2 regions of the Bacillus sp. 11C genome follow, and region 1 is predicted to be linked to the other one. Evidence: riboswitches for the same ligand, from Rfam matches in the RefSeq annotation. Region 1 holds a riboswitch; the other holds the start of a gene.
What was found. A riboswitch is a leader RNA that binds a small molecule or an ion and turns the genes downstream of it on or off. The one in region 1 is predicted to bind lysine.

Region 1 (5,178 bases):
TATGACGCCAAGCAAGGAATGCAATCTTCGAAAATAAAACTCTCTGTTCCCAGACATTACTTTACCCCCTGTTTGATAAGTGCGAAATGTGCTAAATCTCTTCCCCCACTTCTTTCAATTGTAAGCACTTTATTAAGATTTATTGACAATTTCATTTTACTCCTCCCTCAAAAGGGCGTCAAGAAAACGCGTACATAAATTACAATTTTCCGAATTAATTAGTTGATTCAAAAATTTTATTTTATCAATATATATTTCTCCCTTAATTTTTCATAAGAATTACAGGATCATTCTGTAATCCTCCCCCCTCTTTGGGCTATAATATACGAAGGAGAGAGGGGAGACAGCTATGAAGTCTAAATTTGAAGGATCTATTGACAATCTAAAAGAAATTGAAATGAACGCCTATGCCTACGAACTAATACGAGAGATCGTTCTCCCAGATATGCTTGGCCAAGATTACTCTTCCATGATGTATTGGGCAGGGAAACATCTCGCCCGTAAGTTTCCTCTTGAATCATGGGAGGAATTTCCGGCCTTCTTTGAAGAAGCGGGCTGGGGAACCCTCACTAACACAAGCGCTAAAAAACAGGAGCTTGAATTTGAACTTGAAGGGCCGATCATTTCCAACCGCCTTAAACATCAGAAAGAACCATGCTTTCAGCTTGAAGCTGGTTTTATCGCTGAACAAATTCAATTGATGAATGACCAGATTGCCGAATCATATGAACAAGTGAAAAAGAGAGCCGATAAAGTGGTTCTGACTGTGAAATGGGATATGAAAGACCCCGTGTAACCAAAAAGGCGGTGACTGCATAGTCCCGCCTTTTTTGATTACACAGCTGAAGGGTGTTTTGAAAGCTCAAATGCATCGTGCAGCGCTTCGACCGCTTTCACCATGTCATTTTCGCTTACGACTGTTGACACTTTGATTTCAGATGTGCTAACCATCTTGATTAAAATGTTTTTTTCCGCCAGTACAGCAAACATTTCAGCCGCTACACCAGGATTTGATACCATACCTGATCCGACAATGGATACTTTAGCCAACTTGCTTTCTGTCTCGATTTTCTCAAATTCCAGCGCGCCTTTGTACTCTTCAAGCACCTCAACAGTCTGGTCCGCGTCTTCAGATTTAACAGAGAAGGAAATCCCGGCATCATGGTCTCCCGCCTGCGTTTGGATAATGATATCCACGTTAATATTTCTTTTTGCAAGAGTTGTAAAAATGGTAGACAAAGTGGTTAGGCCGCTTGTCAGCCCGTAGATTGTTACCCTTGTGATTTGATCTTCGAACGCAATGCCTCTGACAATTAAATTCTGCTCCATGGATGATTCCTCCTCAATTAATGTCCCTGCTTCTGTTTCTGTACTTGAACGCACTTCTAACGGCAATTGGTAATTTTTAGCGAATTCAACGGCTCTCGGATGAAGAACGCCGGCGCCTAAATTGGCAAGCTCAAGCATTTCATCGTATGAGATTCCGGCAAGCTTTCTCGCTGATTTCACATACCGCGGATCGGTTGTAAACACGCCGGGCACGTCGGTGTATATGTCACATTTATCCGCTTTTAATGCGGCAGCCAAAGCGACTGCTGTTGTGTCTGAACCGCCCCGGCCCAATGTCGTGATTTCACAATTCTCCGTCATGCCTTGGAATCCCGCGACAATCACAACCTTTCCTTGCTCAAGCTGGTCTGCTAAAACTGTAGTGTCGATATCTGTAATTCTGGCGTTTCCGTGTACGGATTCCGTGCGGATTCCCGCCTGCCAGCCAGTATAGGACACCGCGTCATAGCCTTTTTCCTGCAAGGCCATTGAAAGCAGGGAAATCGTGACCTGTTCGCCTGTCGCCAGCAGCATATCCATTTCGCGTTTGCTCGGCTGATCGGTGATGTCTTTTGCAAGGCTGACCAATGCGTCAGTCGATTTCCCCATAGCTGAAACGACTACGACGACTTGATGGCCTTTCTGTTTTTCCGCGATGACGCGGTTTGCCGCATTATTAATTTTTTCGACTGAGCCGACGGAAGTACCTCCGAATTTTTGTACGATTAGACCCATGAATGACCACCCTTTACATTTTGGTTCGTGCGGGTGAGGAGAAAGAGCGCTTTGTCCACAATAAAAAAAGCAATGAGAGGAATTTGCTCTCATTGCTTATCAATTAATCATCATGAATGATTATGAACAACGAGATAGCCCTCCAAGAAAATGATTTCTTGACAGCCTTACATTTATTCAATGCACGGCCAGCAAATAACACCGATGGGATTTTATTTGCTTCGGCGACCTCCCCTTTCAGCCTTTTTCACGGAATCCATCTTTCTCCAAAGGCTTACTCTTGAAGTTCGCACCTCTATCTTCACCATATAACACGATCTAACTATGAAATTAATTCACATTTTATCAGATCTTTTTTAAAAGGACAACATTATTTTTGCAATTTGTCGTAAAGGAGCTGAGCCGCCGCTGCGGGAACACCCGCTTTTTTGAGGTCCTCAAGACTTGCTTCCTTCATTTTTTTAACAGAACCGAAATGCTTTAACAGCATTTTCTTTCTTTTCTCTCCGATACCCGGGATGTCGTCCAATACGGATTGAAACGCGCTTTTACCGCGGATTTGCCTGTGAAAGCTGATCGCGAACCGGTGCACCTCGTCCTGGATGCGCTGCAGAAGGTAAAATTCCTGGCTGTTTCGTTCCAGATACACCGCCTCCAACGGATCCCCGATGAGTAAATTTGAGGTTCTGTGTTTTTCGTCTTTCGCTAAACCGGCGATGGGAATATCCAGACCGAGTTCATTTTCAATGACATCCCTTGCAGCGTTGATCTGCCCTTTTCCTCCGTCAATGATGATCAGATCAGGCAGCGGCAGGTTTTCACGAAGCACTCTTGAATAACGCCTTCTGACGACCTCTCTCATTGAGCCGTAATCATCCGGGCCTGTAACGGTTTTGATTTTATATTTGCGGTACTCTCTTTTGTTCGGTTTGCCGTCGATAAACACGATCATCGCGGAAACCGGGTTTGTCCCCTGTATGTTTGAGTTATCAAACGCTTCGATTCTGTGAGGCGTATAAATATTCAAGGCTTCACCGAGTTTTTGCACAGCCCCGATTGAGCGCTCCTCATCCCGTTCGATTAAGGAGAATTTTTCTTTCAGCGCGATTTTCGCATTTTTATGGGCCAGCATGAGCAGTTCTTTTTTAGGTCCTTTTTTCGGCTGGTGGACGTTTGTTTCCAGCAGCTGCTCAATCATGGATTGATCTACACTGTCCGGAACTAAAATTTCCTTTGGAAGGAAGTGGTTGTTTTTTGAATAGAACTGCCCGATGAACGTAAGGAACTCTTCATCAGCTTCCTGATAGAGCGGGAACATGCTGACATCGCGTTCAATGAGCTTTCCTTGCCGGATGAAAAAGACCTGTACGCACATCCAGCCCTTATCATATGCGTAAGCGAATACGTCACGGTCGACTAAATCGTTCATCGTCATTTTTTGTTTTTCCATCGTTGAGTCGATATGGGCAATTTGGTCTCGAAGCTCTTTTGCCCTTTCAAACTCAAGATTCTCCGCAGCCTCATGCATTTTCTCTTCAAGCTCTTTTTTGACATCATTATAGCCGCCCTTTAAGAATCGAGTAATGCTCTCAACCAGCTCTCTGTTCGTCTCTTCGGAAATATCCTTTACGCAAGGAGCGAGACATTGGCCCAGATGATAGTAAAGGCACACTCTGTCCGGCAGTTTGGAGCATTTTCTGAGAGGATACAGACGGTCGAGCAGTTTTTTTGTTTCCCTTGCTGCTTGCACATTCGGGTACGGCCCGAAATAGCGCCCTTTGTCTTTTTTGACATTGCGGGTGACAACCAGCCTTGGATGGCGTTCATGGGTGAGTTTTATAAAAGGGTAGGTTTTATCGTCTTTCAGCATGACATTGTATTTCGGATCATGCTTTTTGATCAAATTCATTTCTAAAATAAGCGCTTCGAGATTAGAGGACGTCACGATATATTCAAAATCCTCGATTTCCGTCACAAGCCTTTGTGTTTTCGCATCGTGAGAACCGGTGAAGTAGGAGCGCACTCTGTTTTTCAGCACTTTCGCTTTTCCTACGTAGATCACAGTCTGCTGTCGGTCCTTCATCAGATAACATCCGGGCTGATCAGGAAGGAGGGCGAGTTTTTCTTTCAGTTGTTTGTTCATATGTTACCCTTCCTTATATTTAGTCCTTTGTTTCCAGTTTAACACGAACGTTTGTTTTTCTCTATGGTTCACAATTGGCGAATAAAAAAAGCGATCCCTCAATCGGAATCGCTCTGGCATGTAAGCAGCCGTAAATTAAAGATGTTTGTTTACAAGCTCTTGAAGCGCTTCTTTCGGTTTGAAGCCGACAGAAGTTTCAACAACTTCTCCGTCTTTTAACACAAGAAGTGTCGGGATGCTCATAACGCCGTATTTTCCGGCTGTTTCTTGGTTTTCATCCACATCGATTTTTACGATTTTCAGTTTGTCTCCCATTTCTTGATCTAGTTCTTCAAGAACAGGCGCAATCATTTTACAAGGTCCGCACCAAGGAGCCCAGAAGTCAGCCAGTACGACGCCTTCGCTTGTTTCAGCTGGGAAAGATTGATCAGTTGCTTTTACGATAGCCATTATTGAATTCCTCCAATTGTGAATGATGATTTTTAGTATAGCATCTCCCATTCGTTCACGCTATTTTAATGCTTACAAATTATTTTTTCCTGATCACAATCGGTTTACTCATTTTTATCTGGATTGAATGGGATATGTCACTTTTATTAAAACACGAATCTGATAATTGCCCCGATCACTACAATAGCCCCGATGATCATTAGAATTGTACGAAGCATAAGCTAACATCTCCTCTTCACTGTCATGTACTTTACCATGCCCTCCCGGAGCTGTTTTAAAACCTGAAAAAGAGCGCCGGCATGAAGCTCCGGCGCTCTCCCGCGTTAAGAATCCGCACGCAGCGTGAGTAAGACGACCGACATTGGCGGCAGTTTTACTTTCAGTTTGTTTTTGTTGAGGGTATATCGGCTGAAAGATTCCGGTTTGACGTGATGAGGATCGTCAAACGTGTTATGCGCATTCATTTTTTCTGCCGTGAGAATGACTCCGGAATGGTCCGCAGTCTTGTTAAGACCTCTCAG
Region 2 (5,178 bases), on a different contig from region 1:
AACCCTTATTACAAAGGAAAAACCGACGGCGTTACAAGCATCGGAGACGGTACTTCCGTTGAAAAAGTCATTGATTTGAATCCTGACTTGATTATCGTCTGGACAACGCAAGGCGCTGATATTAAAAAGCTTCAAAAAATCGCGCCGACTGTCGCGGTAACATACGATAAGCTTGACAATATCGAGCAGCTGAAAGAATTCGCAAAAATGACAGGAACTGAAGATAAAGCAGAAAAATGGCTGACTGAGTGGGATAAAAAAGTTGCGGCGGCTAAAACAAAAATCAAAAAAGCTGTGGGTGACAAAACAGTCTCCATTATGCAAACGAATGGAAAAGACATCTACGTATTCGGTAAAGATTTCGGAAGAGGCGGAAGCATCATTTACAAAGATCTTGGCTTGCAGGCTACAAAGCTGACAAAGGAAAAAGCCATTGATCAGGGTCCCGGATATACAAGTATTTCATTAGAGAAGCTCCCTGACTTCGCGGGAGATTATATTTTCGCGGGTCCATGGCAAGCAGGCGGCGACGATGGCGGCGTATTTGACAGCTCCATTTGGAAGAACCTAGACGCCGTTAAACACGACCGTGTCTACAAGATTGACCCTATTGGCTTCTATTTCTCTGATCCGATTTCATTAGAAGGCCAGCTGAAGTTTATTACGGAAAGCTTAACAAAATAAACAAAAGAGCCGCCTGCCCGCGGCTCTTTTGCACATCTATAAGGAGCGGCTCATTTTGAACCACATCGGATATTTTCTTGCGCAATTCATATTTAGCTGCATCATCATCGCGATCAGTTTTTTTAACGGGCTCTATATCGGAAAACCTTTTTCTAGTGTGCTTCTTGTATTTATCTTAGTGCTCGTTCTGTTTGGTTTGCTGGAAAGGCTGAAAAAACGCTTTTTGCATATTCGATTATCCGTGAAGGTTTTTCTTTCTATTTCTGCTTTCCTTTCAGCTGTTTTAACGATCGGATTGCTAACACGGCAAATTGTGATTTTATAAAAAAGACACCTGATGGAAACTAATCAGGTGTCTTTTGTTTATGCTTTCCGGAACTTTTTAACAACAAATGGATAAACGATCAAGCCGACAAAGAATAAACCGATGCCGAGAGTAAATGTCGTTAAATCCGCTGTGCCTGTTATGATGACAAACAATGAGTATGCGCACGCTAATATCGCGATTAATCCGTCTTTTACACGGGAACCTCTCAGCTGGTCATACGTTTCACCTTTGATGACAAGCTTCAAGCTGTAAATCGCAGATACCAAATACGGAATTAAATACGCAAGTGTTGCCGCTGTCGTTAAAAACGTAAATGCGTCACTTATTGTCCGGGAAATAACCGAGAAGATGAAGACCTGTGACATGACGTTTGTAATCATTAATGCGATAATCGGACTTCCCTTTTTATTCGTTTTTGCAAAGAATGCCGGAAAATCTCCCGCTTTAGCGGCTTGATATGGAACCTCAGAGCCAAGCAAAATCCAGCCGAGCATCGTTCCGAATAAACAAAGGATAGCCAATAGCGCCATAATCACGCTTCCCGCGTTTCCGACAATCGCATACAGCACATCAACGAACGGCTTTTCAGAGCCGACAAGCTTATCATGCGGCAGAACACCCATCGTAATTAAAGTCACGATAATATAAATGCTCAAAGCAATCAGCAATCCGGTAATTGTCGCGCGTTTCACATCACGCTGAGAGCGCGCACGGCCGGATAGGATAACTGCTGATTCAATTCCGACAAACGCCCACAGTGTAGAAATCGCCGCGTTATGCACCTGGCCGCCAATTCCAATGCTTGTGCCGTTTTCTCCTTGAACCGGAAAATAAAAATGATCGAATAATGCCGTTTGAAACACAAACAATCCGGCAACGATAAAGAAAACAAAACCTAGTACTTTAGAAAGCGTCGTGACAAAGTTCAATTTACTTGCACCGTTAATGCTAGTAACGAGAATCGTGTGCGTGCCCCATAACAAGATCGTACATACTGCAAACGTCAGCAATTGGCCGAGTGTCACCTCTTGCCCGCCGAGCGAAAACATTTCACGTTTATCAACCAAGATCGGGAAAAACGAAGTCAAGTAACCGGCGAGGCTTGTGATAATCGCCACGTTACTGATCCAGCTCGCCACCCAGTAGCCCCACACCATTGTGAAACCGGCAGCGTTCCCTTTCTTCGGATCAGAGAACAGCGCCCTTGCATAACTTTGCGGTCCCGCCTTCAGTTCAGGCTTGCGGATGGACAAATGCCCGAAGACAAGTGCAATCATCAGCACGCCGGCACCTGTCAAAAGCCAAGCGGACGTGGCGCCAAGCGGACTCGCGATTGAAGCAAGCGAGCTTGGCAAGGAGAAAATTCCCGATCCTACCATATTTCCAACGACAAACGCCGTTAATAACCAAAAACCCCATTTTTTCGTCTGTTCCATTCCAGTACCTCCATGATTCTTTGTACGGACCAGACCCCGAGATCATGTAAACGCAAAAAAGCCTGAACAAAAGTCCATGCTTAAAGAAACACACACCCTTGATCTCCGGATAGCCCTCCGCGAAAAAGCACGCGGCAGTCCTGCACTTATTCAGATACAGTCCCAGCATAGAGAAGGATCGGCTTTCTCCACACTTCGGCGCTGATGCCTTTTACACATGTTAAACAGCCCCTGTCAGCCTGGCATGTGCTACTCATCATCCGCGCAACCTCTACCTCACTGAGAAAGAGTGAGGATTTAATAATTCAGTTACTCCCAGAAGGTTATCAAAGAAAGGATGATCTGTCAAAGGGAACAGATGGAAATACGGATAGAGCCAAGCCCTATCCGCATGGGTTATCGATTGTTTTTCTTTTTTTGCACAGCTTCTTGAAGCGGATCATCTTTTAGAGCTGAACCGGCATCTTCAAGAGCTCCCTGGATTACGTTTTTTTCTTTTTCAGAACGTTTTCCTTTATCTTTATTAAAGAAATCCATTCGTATCACCTCTTTTAGAAAATAGGTACACGATTAAGATGCCTTTTTCCTTGAAAAATTATGCGAAAAATTTTTTATCGTCCAAAGTCCTGTTGATCAAACATACATTCTCTTGATATATTTGTAATTCAGACATTTTTGCAAAAGATAAAAGGAGAAGCGAGAAATGACAGGAAAAACACACATCATGGGAGGCATCGCTTCTTGTACGGCAGCGGCTTATTATTATGGATTTGATCCTGTGCTTATGACAGCGTCCGGCGCGGTTGGGGCATTGATTCCCGATATCTGCCACACGCAAAGCAAAATCGGGAGAAGATTTCCTATCCTATCGAAAGTCGTCAGCTCCGTTTTTGGCCATCGGACGTTTACGCACAGCCTGCTGTTTCTGCTCATCATGTTTTTTATCACAGCCACATATATTCCAGATAAAAACATATCAACCGGACTGATGATCGGAATGGCGAGTCACTTGATTCTTGACGCTTGGACGGTGAATGGAATTAAATTATTATTCCCTTCAACGATTCGCGTAAGGCTCCCATTTTATATGAAGACAGGCAGTTTTTCTGAGCAGCTTGTGTTAGCCGGCCTGACAATTGCATCATGTTACTACTTTTATATGCTGTTTCATGGACGCATGTTTTAAACGTGAGTGCTGACACTTGTCTGAACGGGCTATTTTTAGTAGGTTTTACATAAGAAGCATTTCATGCAGATGATCAAGAAAACGTGAGGAGTCATATTAATGAAAGGAACCCTTTTTCACAATCAGCGGGTTTTATGTATTTCGATCGTATTCATGTGGATCAAAACGTATGTAATCTATAAAATCGGGTTTGATTTGCAGATTGATTCTCTGTCGGAGGAGCTGATACTGCTGATCAATCCGCTCAGCTTTATCCTTCCTTTATTCGGGATTGGCCTGTTTCTAAAAGATAACAAGCAGCGGGTTTTTTTGCTGATTGCCAATTTGGTTCTGACTGTCATCTTGATCTCCAATACGATTTTTTACGGCTTTTATATCGATTTTATTACCATTCCGGTTTTGTTTCAGGCCAGTAACATGAGCGATATGGGCAGCAGTGTAAAAGAACTGTTCAACCCTCTGTTTATCGCCCTGTTTGCGGATTTGGTTTGTCTGCTGCTGATTGCCCGTAAAGAGAAGAACCCGCAGACAAAAGCCGCCCCCCGTACGATTAAACGGTACTATGCAGCTTCCTGCGGCATGATTCTATGTACTCTGGCACTTGCAGAAGTACAGCAGCCGAAGCTTTTGGCACATTCCTTTGACCGGGAAATGCTCGTCAAAAGCATCGGTCTGTTTCAGTTCCATATATACGATACGATTTCTCAGACTGTGAATATAAGCGCGAAGGCATTTGCCGATGAAGACAGCATGACTGCGATTAAAAACTATACAGAGGCTGATTACAGCAAGCCTGATCAAAGCAAGTTCGGGCTGGCAAAGGGGCGCAACGTCATCTTTGTAACGCTTGAATCGACCCAAAGCTTTGTTCTGAATGAAAAGGTAAATGGAAAAGAAATCACCCCGTTTATGAATGATTTCATCAAAAAAAGCTATTCTTTCGATCATTTCTATCAGCAAACAGAACAAGGCAAAACATCTGACTCAGAATTCATCGTCGCCAACTCACTGTATCCTTCCCTTAGCGGGGCCGTCTTTTTTACGAAAAGCGATCATCAATTTCATACGATGTACAAATCGCTGAAACAACATGATTATTATTCAGCCGTCTTTCACGCCAACCATAAAACATTTTGGAACCGAGATGTGATGTACAATACATTTGGGATTGACCGCTTTTTTGATGTTGATGATTTCCACGTCACTCCCGGGACATCGACAAGCTGGGGCCTAAAGGATAAGGAATTTTTAGAGCAGTCCGCCGGCAAGCTCAATAGCCTGCCGCAGCCGTTTTACAGCAATTTCATCACGTTAACGAACCATTTTCCGTTTGAAATTGATGAAAAGGATCAGCTGATTGATGAATACGATTCAAGCAGCGGTCTGTTAAATCGCTATGTGACTACGGTGCGCTATGAAGATGAGGCATTGAAGCGTTTTATCAAAAAGCTGAAGGACGAAGGCTTATACGAAAATTCGATGATTGTATTCATGGGAGATCATTATGGCATTTCTGAAGCCCATAACGAGGCGATGGCCGAGTT

Region 2: it holds a riboswitch for lysine, as region 1 does, so the genes downstream of both, ACY3LV_RS09955 (amino acid permease) here and ACY3LV_RS10745 (aspartate kinase) in region 1, are expected to answer to the same signal.

Annotation. Positions count from the first base shown of each region.
Region 1 is NZ_JBUPVZ010000006.1:121,379-126,556, reverse strand. It holds gene sdhC (succinate dehydrogenase cytochrome B558) at 1-57, opposite strand, end outside; gene ACY3LV_RS10750 (YslB family protein) at 350-796, shown strand; gene ACY3LV_RS10745 (aspartate kinase) at 835-2,064, opposite strand; lysine riboswitch at 2,192-2,370, opposite strand; gene uvrC (excinuclease ABC subunit UvrC) at 2,435-4,207, opposite strand; gene trxA (thioredoxin) at 4,343-4,657, opposite strand; gene abfB (alpha-L-arabinofuranosidase AbfB) at 4,981-5,178, opposite strand, start outside.
Region 2 is NZ_JBUPVZ010000005.1:236,515-241,692, forward strand. It holds gene ACY3LV_RS09945 (iron-hydroxamate ABC transporter substrate-binding protein) at 1-684, shown strand, start outside; gene ACY3LV_RS09950 (hypothetical protein) at 740-1,009, shown strand; gene ACY3LV_RS09955 (amino acid permease) at 1,048-2,448, opposite strand; lysine riboswitch at 2,551-2,730, opposite strand; gene sspJ (small acid-soluble spore protein SspJ) at 2,845-2,985, opposite strand; gene ACY3LV_RS09965 (metal-dependent hydrolase) at 3,152-3,634, shown strand; gene ACY3LV_RS09970 (LTA synthase family protein) at 3,734-5,178, shown strand, end outside.